DNA from 2 places in the Janthinobacterium sp. PAMC25594 genome. Region 1 is predicted to be linked to the other one. Evidence: predicted binding sites of a transcription regulator. Region 1 holds the regulator's gene; the other holds the start of a gene.
The links. The regulator FliA, encoded in region 1, starts transcription of late flagellar genes. The targets are predictions, from matches to a motif close to CTAAAGTTTNNNNNNNNNNNGCCGNTA.

Region 1 (6,488 bases):
CCGCGCGTGATGACATTTTTATCGGCCACGCCGCAGGACGACAAGGGCGCCATGCTGGTCAACCTGGGCGCCTCGCTGGTCTACGGCGGCAATGACGTGCTGCTGCTCGACGCCAGCGGCGGCAGCGATGGCGTCGCCGCGCGCCTGGGACTGGCGCACGGCGCCAGCCTGCGCGACGTGGCGCGCCAGCAATGCGGCCTGAACCAGGTCATCCACCAGGTGCCGCAAGGCTTCGGCGTGGCCAGCCTGGGCGCGCGCAACCACCTGATGGACAGCATGGATTATGCGGGCGCGGACGAACTGCGCCGCCTGGGCAAGACCTTCGAGGTGCTGGCGCGCCAGAGCGGCATCGTGCTGGTCGACGGCGTCATGGCCGACGAGGGCGATTGCTTCCCCGTGCCGCTGATGGCCTCGTCCGATATCGTGGTGCAAGTGTCGACCAGCGCCACTTCGATCAAGGCGGCGTACTGCCTGATCAAGCGCCTGAGCCAGGAGTTGGGACGCCGTCCGTTCGGTATTCTTGTCACCGGCGCTTCCGAATCCGAGGCAAAAGTGGTATACGATAATATGGCGCAGGCGGCGAGCCGCTACCTGGCCGTGAAACTGACTTCGATGGGATCGGTGCCTGCCGATGAGTATCTGCACCGCGCGGCGCGTCTGGGCCGCAGCGTGGTCGATGCCTTTCCGCTGGCGGGAGCCTCGGTGGCGTTTCGCGGACTGGCCGAGCGACTGGCCCGTTCCGCGGCGCCGGTGCTCGGTGGCACCTTGTACCAGACGGGGAGTCCGCATCAGTTCAGCGTCTGAATCCATCATCAGCACACGATAGCAGTTAAAACAATAAGCAGCCTATGTACACGGTCAAAGGGAAATCGAACAAGGACTATTTGCTGACGGAGCACATTCCGTTGGTGAAGCGTCTGGCGCACCATATGAAGGCGAAATTGCCGCCTTCGGTCGAGGTCGATGACCTGATCCAGGCCGGCATGATCGGCCTGCTCGACGCCATCAGCCGCTATGAAGAGACGCATGGCGCGCAGTTCGAGACGTATGCCGTGCTGCGCATCCGCGGCGCCATGCTCGACGAATTGCGCACCAGCGACTGGCTGCCGCGCAGCATGCGCCAGAACATGCGCAAGATCGAAGAGGCGATGAGCACCTTGCAACAGCGCCTGGGACACCCGCCGACGGAGTCGGAAGTGGCGAAACTGCTGAAAATGTCGCTGGTCGATTACCAGGAAATGCTGGGCGACGGCGGCGGCCACCAGTTGCTGTACTACGAAGACTTTCATGACCCGGACGGCAATGACAGCTTTCTCGACCGCCATTGCGTGGACGAGGACAGCGACCCCTTGCGGTCCCTGCTCGATACCGATTTCCGGCAATCCGTGATCGATGCCATCGACGCGCTGCCGCCACGCGAGAAAATACTCATGGGCCTGTACTACGAAGAAGAGCTGAACCTGAAGGAGATCGGCGCGGTGATGGGCGTGTCCGAATCGCGCGTCTCGCAGCTGCATACCCAGGCCGTCGCGCGCCTGCGCGCAACCTTGAGGGAGCTGGCGTGGACTGGTCCAGCGTAATCGGGCTGGCGCTGGCGCTGGCGGGCCTCCTGGTCGGCCAGGCACTGGAAGGCGGCAAGATGGCCTCCCTGCTGCAGCCGGCCGCCTTTGCCATCGTCATCGTCGGCACCTTCGGCGCCGTGCTGCTGCAAACGCGGCTGCGCACCTTCGTGCGCGGCCTGGAAATGCTGCGCTGGGTCTTCCTGCCGCCAGCCGACACGCGTGCCGCGCTGGCGCGCGACATCGGGCAATGGAGTTTGACGGCGCGCCGCGACGGCACGCTGGCGCTTGAACGCCTGATGGAAAACACGGCCGACCGCTTCAATGCCAAGGGGCTGAGGATGATCGTCGACGGCATCGCGCCCGACAAGCTGCGCCAGCTGCTCGACGTGGAAATCTCCGCCTACGAAATGGCCGAGCGCCAGGCCGTCAAGGTGTGGGAATCGGCGGCCGGCTATTCGCCCACCATTGGCATCCTGGGCGCCGTGCTGGGCCTGATCCACGTGATGGAAAACCTCACCGACCCGAGCAAACTGGGCAGCGGCATCGCCGTGGCGTTTGTCTCGACGATTTATGGCGTCGGCCTGGCCAATCTGCTGTTCCTGCCGGTGGCGAACAAGCTCAAGGCCATCGTCTCGCGCCGCGTGCTGCAGTATGAAATCACGGCCGCCGTGCTGTACGACATCGCCACGGGCGACCACACGCGCATCATCGAAGAGCGCGTCGCCAGCCTGCTTCACGAGCACTGAGCGAGCATTGACCATGATGCGGCGCGCGCGCAGGAAGTATGACGAGGAACCGGACAACCAGGACCGCTGGCTGATCTCGTATGCCGACTTCATCACCCTGCTGTTCGCCTTTTTCGTCGTCATGTATGCGATTTCGCAAGTCAACGAAGGTAAATACCGCGTCTTCCAGAACGCCATCGGCCAGGCCTTCAGCCTGGAAAAGGGCGCGCCGCCCATCATCATGGAAGCGCCGCAAGCGATCCCGCTGCCGAATCCCGCCCTGAAACGCCGCACGGAAGCCATCCGCCGCGAGCGCGAACACATGACGCGCCTGGCGCAGGACCTCACGTCCACCCTGGCGCCGCTGGTCAAGGAAGGCAAGGTGCGGGTCACGCAGACGAGCCGCGGCGTGAGCGTGGAAATCAATGCCAGCGTGCTGTTCGACCCGGGTGCGGCACGCCTGACGATGGAGTCGGACCAGGCCTTGCGCGCCGTTGCCGTGCTGCTCAAGGATGACACGCACGACGTGCAGGTGGAAGGACATACGGATGTCCAGCCGATCAGCAATTCCAATTTTGCCTCGAACTGGGAATTGTCGGCCGCGCGCGCCAGTGCCGTGGTGCGCCTGTTCATCGCCAGCGGCGTGCAGGCGTCGCGCCTGACGGCCGTGGGCCACGCCGACAACATCCCCGTGGCGCCGAACGCCACGCCGGAAGGGCGCGCGCGCAACCGCCGGGTCGCCGTGACGATTTTGTCGGGCATCCCCGAGACGGTGACGGAAGTGCCGACGGCGCCGGCGCCGGCCAACTGAACCCTGCCGCTTGGTACAATCGCGGCCTTCTCCCTTTTTATCTCTTCCTCATGAAAAGCAGCTCCCTGGGCGGTCTCGTCTACTCCACCGAAACGGGCCGCATGTGTCCCGCCTGCCGCCAGCCGCTGGCACAATGCGCGTGCAAGGCGCAAGCCAAGGCGGCACCAATCGGCGATGGCGCGGCGCGCGTGTCGCGCCAGACCAAGGGCCGCGGCGGCAAGAGCGTCACCGTGGTGAAAGGCCTGGCGCTGGACGCCATCGCGCTGGCCCTGCTGGGCAAGCAGCTGCGCGCGCAATGCGGCTCGGGCGGCACCGTCAAGGATGGCGTGATCGAAGTGCAGGGCGACCATGTCGACACCATCCTTGCTGCGCTGACCAGGCTGGGTCACCAGGCGAAAAAAGCCGGCGGCTGATTGCCCGCGCCGCGTGCGGCATGCCGCCGCGCACCTGTGGTAACGTGCATTTCCTTTTATGCGCCACCTCATCATGAATAGCAAACTGACCGGTATCGCCATCGCCGCCGCCATCGCGGCAGCGCTGGCGCTGGCGTACTGGCCTGCGCCCGACGGCGGCGTGCCGGAAGCGGGCGTCGCAGCCGCCAGCGCACCGCCGCGACGCAGCCTGGAATCGTATATGCATATCGATGCCTCCGTTCCCGCGGCCCAGGCGCCTCTTGTCGTGTCCCTGGCGCGGCGGCTCGAACGCCTGGCCGCCAGCGGCAGGGCGCAAGACGCGTATGCGGCCTACAATCTGCTCGACGATTGCATCGTCTTCCAGCGCGAAAGCCGCCTGCCGGGGCTGGAATTCGAGCTGGGACGCGAGATGACGCCAGAAGAAAAAGCCGCCCAGCAACAGCTGTGCGCGGGGCTGACGCAGCGCCAGCGCGACGACCGCCTGGTTTACCTGGCCACCGCCGCGAAGGCGGGCGTGCCGGGCGCCGCCACCCTGTTCCTGTCGGAAGGCCCGTTCGGCGACCGCAGTGCGCTGCGCAACCGTCCCGACGATCCGCTGGTGCAGGCATGGAAGCGGCAAGCCATCGCCCAACTGACGGCGCAGGCGGACGAGGCGGAACTCTCCAGCGTCGCTACCCTGATGATGGCCTATCTGCGCGACGGCGAAGTGGTGCGGAAAGATGCGCCGCAAGCGTATGGCTACCTGCTGGCCCTGCGCCTCGTCTACGACGATATCCTCGCGCCCGGCGTCACCAATCCGTATCAGGATGAATACTGGCACTGGCTGCAGGACGAGCTGACTCCGGCGCAGCAGGCCGCCGCCGCAGCGAAGGGACAAGCCATCGCTGCGAAATTTCGCCAGCACACGGGGCGTCCCGCGCATGGCTGAACGGGCAAGTAAGGGAAACTAGCCGATCACCACGCGCCGGCTGGCCGTGTTGGTCATCGGTTGGCCGCTGGGGCCGTAGAAATTGCCGCTCTGGGCCGTGGGGCGCATGGCGTTCAGGGCGCCTTGCGTGTGCAGCATGTGCTTGTTGACGAGCAGGCTGTTGAGCCGGTTCTGTTCTTTCGCTTCGCGCGTGGTGTCGAGCAGGGCTTTCCACAGGGGCGCCGCTTCGGCTTCGCTGGCGCTGATCAGCCAGTCTTCCATGCCCGCTTCGGCGGCCGTGAAACCGACTGTCGCCAGCGCCTGGTGGCGTTGCGCCGCCAGTTGGCTCAATTGTCCGACGAGTGCCGTCTTGCGCGCCGTGAGCTCCGTGATTGCATCGATGTCAGCCGCAACCAGATGCCGCTGTTCTTCTTTCATCAATGCCAGCAATGTGGTCATGAGCTGTTGCTCGTCGCGCAGGCTGGAAAACGGAGTCACTGATTGCATGAGGGAACCTATCTATTTCGTGAGTGCAGCAAGTCCTTGACTGTGTCGAGGAGACCGTCCGCCACTTTTTCAGAGTTGACCTGGAACTGGCCGTCGGCGATCGCCAGTTTGATGCGTTCGACTTTTTTCGTGTCGAACACGGCGCCGCTGCCGGCAGTTGCACTGGCCGCTAATGCCTGTCCTTGCGGCGACAGGCGTACATTGTCCGACGTCGTCGGGGTTGCCTGGGCTTTCTCGGCATTCCGGGCGCCGGAGGTATTGGCGGGCGCCACCGGCAGGCCGGGATTGCTTTTAATGGTGTTATCGGTAATTTTCACAGCGTGATCCTCGTCTGGTCGAAGTCAGGAAACTCCGGGATATGACTTCTTATCGGCATCTTATCCAGGAACTTTAGTGCGCCAGACTACAATATCGCTATCTATCCGTGTTAAAAGGCGACCTCCACCATGCCGCCCGCGCGCGCCACGCCGCTGATCTGCTGGCCGCTCTGCGTGCGTACCTGCACCGTCTGGCCATCGCCGGCGCTGCCGATGGCGCGTCCTTCTGATGCCACCTGGAAACCGTTGCCACTTGAAACGACGCGCACCAGCTGGCCTTGCATGACCACCGGCTTGCGGCGCAGGGTGTCGAGGCGCATCGGCGTGCCTGGCGGCAAGGAAATATTCGTGCTGGCGCCCACCACCTGGGCCATGTCGGTGGCGATGCCTGCCGGCAATGCGGCCAGGTCGCCCTGCATCGTCACCAGCTGGCTGGCGTCGATGGCTTGCCCTTGCGCCAGCGGCACGGCGCTGGCCACGTAGTCGCCCACGACGGCCACGTTGGCCTGCAAATAAATGGTCCAGTTGGAGGGCGCCGTGCAGCGCACGCCCACCGTGGTCTTGCCCCAGGCGCGCGCGCCCGGCGCCATGAACGCTTGCGGCGCGGGGCAGGCGGCCAGGTTCAGGCGCGGATCGACGGCGCCGACGGTGACTGTCACCTTGCCTGGCAAGCCATTGCTTTGCACTTGCAGGAACTGTTCCACGCTGTTGCGCAGCGCTTCCGGCGTCTGCCGGCCGGCGTTTTGCGCCTGTGCCAATAGTGGCAGGGCGGCAAGAGCGAAGAAGAAAGCGAGCGGTGTTTTCATGGTGATAGGCCTCTGGAATAGTGCCATGATAGTGCGCGCAGCGCTGATCGAAGCGCCGATTAAGGGGTAAAAGTACGGTCTGATCCGGCGATGGCCTTGCCGGTGGGCGCCGTACTATGTTTCCTGTCATCACTATACCGCCATCCTTCCGCCATCTCAGGCGCCAGTGGCAGATCTTTCCGGAGCCTGACATGATAGGGAAACTCGACGATTACATGCGCTTCAACGAGACGGCGCTGAGCCTGCGCTCGACGCGCCAGGAATTGCTCGCCTCGAATATCGCGAATGCCGATACGCCCAACTACAAGGCGCGCGATGTCGATTTCGCCAGCGCGCTGAAGGGGGCGATGGCGCGCAACGATGGCGTGCCGCCGGCTCTGAAGGGCACGGCGCCGCAGCATATGCCGGGCAAGGGCGTGGCCGCTGCCGCAGGGAGCGGC
Region 2 (6,488 bases), 2.8 Mb from region 1:
GGACCCGGCCTTGCAAACCTTGACGATCAGCCCGTTTGAGCGCGGTGGGCGCCACTATGCGCGCGTGGCCACGCGGCAAGCGATCCAGGCGGGTCATGTACATTTGTATTTGTTATTAGGCAATGGTAGCGGCGCCGTCGTGCGCCTCGCCACCTTGTGGCTGACGCCGGCACCGCCCGCCGCTGTTGCTACCGCCGCCGCTGCCAGTGTGCCGGTCCGGCCCGTCATTCCGGCACCCGTGCCCGTGCCGCTGCCGCGCGCTGCGCCCGGCGCGCCGCCGCCCGATGCCGCCGCGCTGGCGGCCCGCGCGCGCGCCGAGGGTTTGGTGCGTCCGGCGCGCGTGTTCGTGCCGCCGCCCGCCGCGCCGAAGCCGGCCACCGCCGCGTTGCGCCCGCCGCGCCGCGCCACGGCACCCGTGGCCGCCTGCGCGCCCCAGGCGGATGCTGGGCAGGCGCAAGCGTGCGCGGCGCTGGATGAGAAAAACGCGGCCCTGAATGAAAAGCTCGGTGAATTGGAAGGCAAGATCGGCGCCCTGCAAAAGGCGCTGGCGCTGCCTGCCGCCGCGGCCGTGCCACCTGCCGCAGCGCCAGCCGTGGCGGAAGCGCCCCATGCCAGGCCCAGGCCCCTGACGCCGGCGGCGGGCGACAAGGAAAAGAAAGCGGGCGGCAATGGCTTGCTGTGGCTGGGGTTTGGCACCATCGCCTTCCTGCTGTTGACGGCGCTCATCGTGTATGTCGTGCGCAAGCGCAGGCAAGCGACGGGGCCGGGCGGGCCGTCGAAATACTGGGTCCTGCTGCGCAAGCCGTTCGGCCGCAAGAAAGAGGTGCCGGTGCTGACGGAGGCGGTGGAGGAGGGGCCGGCCGCCGAGCCGGAAGCGGAGCCGTTCTCGCGTTAATGATGTTGTCAGGCCGCGCCCAGATTTGATATGAAAAAAGATATTTAAAAAATACATGAAAATGCGTGTGTATCGCGTTGCCTGTTTTTCAAAGATGGTGATATGATTAACTCAGTGGACTTGCTCTACGACAAAACAGCCCCAGCCTGTCGCAGTCACCAACGATAGTGTGGCGCGGCAAAACAGGTGTAGCGTTGCGTAAACGCCTGGGTCTGGAAGCGGTTTGCGATGCCGACGATGTGCTCGCGAACGCCGGATGCAACCGGCAGCGAGGCGACGCCAGGAGATACCTGGGGTTCGCCTTCCAAATTCCCCCTCCTTGCTTTTTGAGTGCCGCAGATGGCGCGCTCCCTGGCACGGCGGCAGACGTAAAAAAAGCACCCTCGGGTGCTTTTATCGTTTCTGGCATGGCAAGCTTGCTTATTTACATGCGGGCGCGCGATCCCGGCATGATGTTCGACAGCTGCGTCATCCACGGTTCCGTGATGGCGCGGATTTCGCGGTCATTGGCCAGGATTTGCTTGAGCAAGTCGATCTTGCGCAGGCGCGAGGCGCCGGCCTGGGCAGGCATGCTGCCCGTCATGGTCGCGCTGGCGGCGCTGGCGCACTGGTTTTCCAGGGTATTCAAGCCATCCCAGTCGCTCGAACGTGCGGCCACGACCATTTTGTTGGTCATTCCTGCAATATTTTCATACATCGAGAGAACGTCGTTGGAGGTCATGAGCACACCCGTAACTAGTGAATGGATTACCGCTTGTCCAGATTAGCGGCAGGTTCAGCGGGAACTTGAGGGTGTTTTTGAAAAAAAAGTGAAAATAATGTGCATGGTTTGGTCTGGCCGCCGGAATCGCCCGCCAAACCCGCATGGATGCTGGGATGACGATTCCGGCCGCGATCGGTTTATTTGACGAGTTCTTCCAGCCCCGCGCTCAGTTCGGCAGGCGGCGGCATCCTGTCCACCAGCACGGACGGCGGTAAACCGAGCGCTTCAGCCACTTCATTGGGGTAGCAGGCGATGATTTCTTCATTGCTCAACGCATTTTCCTCGATGCGCGCGCGCCAGGAAGCCAGGTGCACGATGGCGGCCAGGCGGTTCAACGGCGCCTTGGCCAGCGGATCGGGAAAGGCGGCGATGGCCTCGGCAAAGGCGGGCGGAAACTTCCAGCGGCGCGCCAGTTCGGCGCCCACCTGCGCATAATCGTAGCCCAGCGACACCCGTTCCGCATCGAGCCGGCGCGCATCGAGCGGCGGCGCGATCTTGTCGAGTTGCATGGCTTGCTCCGGCATGGCGGCATGGATCACCAGTTGACCGATCGCATGCATCATGCCGATGGTGAATGCCAGGTCCTGGTTGTCGCCCGTCTGCCTGGCGATCCAGCGCGCCGACACGGCGCTGTGCAGACTGTAGCGCCAGAACTGCGGCAGATTCAGGCCGGGCACGGTCTTGTAGCCGCTGACCAGGCCCGAGCTGATGACGAGCGTGCGCACGGTGACAAAACCGAGCATCAGCACGGCGTCTTCCACCGTGCCGATGCTGCGCGAGACGTGATAATAGGCCGAGTTGGCCAGCCGCAGCAGCTTGGCGCTCAGCACCGGGTCCGCTTCCAGCTGGCGCGCGATGTCCTCGGTGGCAATGGCGGGGTTATCGAAACTGCGCACCAGCTCATTGACGATCTTCGGGGCGGCAGGCAGGGCGTGGGGTTGCTGGAACAGCGCTTCCAGTTGCATGGCAATCTCCTTGGCGTACACGCGGCACGGGGTCGTGAAACTATAGGCCGATTTTTTGTCCGCATGCAAAAAAGTTTGGGGACGGTTTTTTGGCCCAAAAAAGGTATGATTTCAGGCTATGATTTTCTTGTTTTCATCGAAAGGATCGCCATGCACGGTTTGCGTTTTTCCTGGTCCCGGACGCCAGTCCAGGCTGCCATCGTCCTCGCCCTGGCCGGCGCCTCGCTGGCCGGTTTGCCGGCCCGGGCACAAGGCCAGGCCACCGGCGCCACTGCCGTTGTCCCCGTCAAAGTCTTGCCTGGTGACGATTTCTATGACTACGTGAATGGCGACTGGCTGCGCAGCACGGAGATTCCCGCCGACCGCAGCAGCTGGGGCTCGTTCGCCATGCTCGCCAATGCCACCAACGAGCGCATCATCGGCCTCGTCGAAGGTCTGGCGGCGGCGCCACAGGCGGATGCGTCCGCGCGCCAGGTCAGCGATTTTTACCGTTCCTGGATGGATGAAGCGGCTATCGAAGCGAAAGGCTGGGCGCCGATCAAGCCCTTGTTGACAAAGATCAATGGCATACGCGACCAGGCGGGACTGGCCCGCGCGTTGGGCGAGAGCTTGCGCGCCGATGTCGACCCGCTCAACGCCACCAATTTTTATACGGAAAACCTGTTCGGCCTGTGGGTGGCGCAAGACTTGAACGACACCACGCGCAATGTGGCCTACCTGCTGCAGGGCGGGCTGGGCTTGCCCGACCGCGCCTTTTACCAGGGCGACAGCGCCCGCATGCAGGGCTTGCGCGCGGGCTACCAGGCGCATATCGCCGCCATGCTCAAGCAGGCCGGCTACGGCGATGCGCCGGCCCGCGCCGCGCGCGTGTTTGCGCTGGAACAGCAAATTGCCGCCAGTCACGCCAGCCGCGAAGATTCGGCCGATGTTGCCAAGGGCAATAATGCGTGGCGCGCCGCCGACTTCGCCAGCAAGGCGCCGGGCCTGGACTGGCAAGCCTTCTTCCAGGCGGCCGGGCTGGGCCAGCAGACGGATTTCATCGTCTGGCACCCGTCGGCCATGATGGGCAGCGCCGCGCTGGTGGCGAGCGTGCCGCTGGAAACGTGGAAAGATTTTCTTGCCTTCCACGCGATCAACCATTTCAGCACCACCTTGCCGAAGGCGGCCGCCGACCAGCGCTTCGCCTTCTATGGCAGCGCCCTGAGCGGTACGCCGCAGCAGTCGCCGCGCAGCAAGCGGGCGCTGGCCGCGACGAATGCGGCCCTGAGCGACGCCGTCGGCAAGCTGTACGTGGAACGCTATTTCCCGCCGGAATCGAAAGCCCGCGTGCAAGACATGGTGACGAATATCGTCGCCGCCTTCTCGCGCCGCATCGACAAGCTGGACTGGATGGCGCCCGCCACCAAGGCGCAGGCGCAGGAAAAACTCAAGACCCTGTATGTGGGCGTGGGCTATCCGGAACGCTGGGCCAGCTATGCGGGCTTGCGCGTGGTGCGCGGCGACGCGCTGGGCAATGTGCAGCGGGCGGAACAGTTTCATTACCAGCAGGAACTGGCCAAGCTGAGCCAGTCTCCTGACCGCAAGGCCTGGGCCATGCCGGCGCAGCTGGTCAACGCCGTCAACCTGCCGCTGCAAAATGCGCTCAATTTCCCTGCCGCCATCCTGCAGCCGCCGTTTTTCGACCCGCAAGCGTCCGATGCGGCCAACTATGGCGGCATCGGCGCCACCATCGGCCACGAGATCAGCCATAGCTTCGACGACCAGGGCGCGCAATTCGATGCCCAGGGCAAGTTGCGCGACTGGTGGACGCCGGCTGACCTGGCGCATTTCCAGGCGGCATCCCAGCAGTTGGTGGCGCAGTTCGCGGCCTACAAACCGTTTCCCGACCTGGCCGTGAATGGCCAGCTGACCCTGAGCGAAAATCTGGCCGACCTGGCCGGCGTGGCGGCCGCGCATGATGCGTTCACCCTGTCGCGGCAGGGCAAGCCGGCGCAGGCGGACGCGGACCGCGAGTTCTTCATCGGCTACGGCGTCAGCTGGCGCAGCAAGGCGCGCGAAGCGGCGGCGCGCCAGCAAATCCTCACGGATGGCCATGCGCCGGCGCCATACCGCGCCGCCACCGTGCGCAACCTCGACGCCTGGTATCCGGCCTTCGACGTCCAGCCGGGGCAGCAGCTATACCTGGCGCCGGAGCAGCGCGTGCGCGTCTGGTAGTCATAAGCGGTGCCGGACGCTCAGCGCGCCGGCAGCGTAAAATGCGCCCATCGATGACAGGAGCGCCATGAAGCCGACCCCACCGCAAGACCCCATCCACGCCATCACGGGGCGCACGCTGGCCCATTACGACGCCAGCGCCGAGCAGTTTTTCGAAGGCACGCGCGACCACGACGTCAGCCAGAACATCGCCGCGCTGCTGGCCGCCATCGGCAAGCCAGCGCCCTTGGAGATTCTCGACCTCGGTTGCGGCCCGGGCCGCGACCTGAAGGCGTTCACGGCCCTGGGCCACCATGCGACGGGCGTCGATGGCTGCCCCCGCTTCGTCGAGATGGCGCGCGCCTACAGCGGCTGCACCGTGTGGCAACAGGATTTCGTCGACCTCGATTTGCCGGCCGCGCACTTCGACGGCGTATTCGCCAATGCCGTGTTGTTCCACGTGCCCAGCGCCGCCTTGCCCGGCGTGCTGCGCGCCCTGTATTCCTGCTTGAAGCCCGGTGGAGTACTGTTCAGCTCGAATCCGCGCGGGCAGAACCAGGAAGGCTGGAATGGCGCGCGCTACGGCAGCTACCACGACGAAGCGACGTGGGCCGCGTACGTGCAGGCCGCCGGTTTTACCTTGATCGAGCAGTACTACCGTCCGCCCGGCTTGCCGCGCGACCAGCAGCCGTGGCTGGCCACCGTATGGCGCAAGGATTTGACGGCCTGATTGACGATGTTGGCACTGTGTTAGGAACCGTACAGAGCCTTTGATCCCCACTGCGTATTATGGACACATCGACACGCAACAAGCAGCGTGTGAGCCGCAGTACCGGCCCTTGCGGGCTGGATAACAGATGTACCAACTACAGTGAGGATTTATCATGAACAAAGATCAAGTCGAAGGTAAACTGAAGGAAGTCGGCGGTAAAATTCAGGAAGCCGCTGGCAAAGTCGTCGGCAACGAAGAACAGCAAGCCAAGGGCCTGGCAAACCAGGTCGAAGGCAAAGTGCAGAAGAAGGTTGGCGATGTGAAAGACGCAGTCGAAACCATCACCCGCAAGCCGTAATTCTTGCTGCAGTAATGTAAAAAAAACCGCCGCCTGTCGCAAGACAGGCGGCGGTTTTTTATTGGATGCGGCGCAAGCTTACTGTGCTGGCTGCATCAGGTTCTGCTTGAAGAACATCTCGATTTTCTTGTACACATGGCGCTGGCCCGCGCGCGACGAGATACCGTGCTTGGCGCCCGGATACGTCATCAGGTCGAATTGCACGCCGCGGTTCACCAGCGCGTCGATCAGGCGCGTGCTGTTGCTGAACAAGACGTTGTCGTCGGCCATGCCGTGCACCAGCAGCAGCGGCGACTTCAAGCCGTCCAGATGGGCGAACACGGTGCTGGCCTTGTAGCCGTCCACGTTTTCCTTCGGCATGCCGAGGAATTGTTCCGTATAGTGGGTGTCGTACAGCGACCAGTCGGTCACGGGCGCCACCGACACGCCCATGGCGATCTTGTCGGACGCTGCCGACAGCAAACGCAGGGTCATGAAACCGCCGTAGCTCCAGCCGAACACGCCGATGCGTTTCGCATCGACGAAGCTTTGCTGGCCCAGCCAGGCTATGCCCACCAGTTGATCCGCCACTTCGGCTTCGCCCAGCTTGTGATAGATGGCGT

Region 2: KY494_RS11610 (flagellar protein FliT) is a predicted target of FliA. The motif match lies at 1,660-1,686, and genes of this name have one in related genera.

The regions. Positions count from the first base shown of each region.
Region 1 is NZ_CP080377.1:5,360,016-5,366,503, forward strand. It holds gene KY494_RS24050 (antiactivator of flagellar biosynthesis FleN protein) at 1-804, shown strand, start outside; gene KY494_RS24055 (RNA polymerase sigma factor FliA) at 849-1,580, shown strand; gene KY494_RS24060 (flagellar motor protein) at 1,562-2,308, shown strand; gene motD (flagellar motor protein MotD) at 2,325-3,098, shown strand; gene KY494_RS24070 (translation initiation factor Sui1) at 3,149-3,511, shown strand; gene KY494_RS24075 (hypothetical protein) at 3,585-4,439, shown strand; gene KY494_RS24080 (flagella synthesis protein FlgN) at 4,458-4,925, opposite strand; gene flgM (flagellar biosynthesis anti-sigma factor FlgM) at 4,934-5,242, opposite strand; gene flgA (flagellar basal body P-ring formation chaperone FlgA) at 5,353-6,048, opposite strand; gene flgB (flagellar basal body rod protein FlgB) at 6,240-6,488, shown strand, end outside.
Region 2 is NZ_CP080377.1:2,562,740-2,569,227, reverse strand. It holds gene KY494_RS11620 (FimV family protein) at 1-895, shown strand, start outside; gene KY494_RS11615 (hypothetical protein) at 1,051-1,203, opposite strand; gene KY494_RS11610 (flagellar protein FliT) at 1,320-1,571, opposite strand; gene KY494_RS11605 (HDOD domain-containing protein) at 1,796-2,623, opposite strand; gene KY494_RS11600 (M13 family metallopeptidase) at 2,774-4,837, shown strand; gene KY494_RS11595 (bifunctional 2-polyprenyl-6-hydroxyphenol methylase/3-demethylubiquinol 3-O-methyltransferase UbiG) at 4,905-5,546, shown strand; gene KY494_RS11590 (CsbD family protein) at 5,701-5,886, shown strand; gene KY494_RS11585 (S9 family peptidase) at 5,965-6,488, opposite strand, start outside.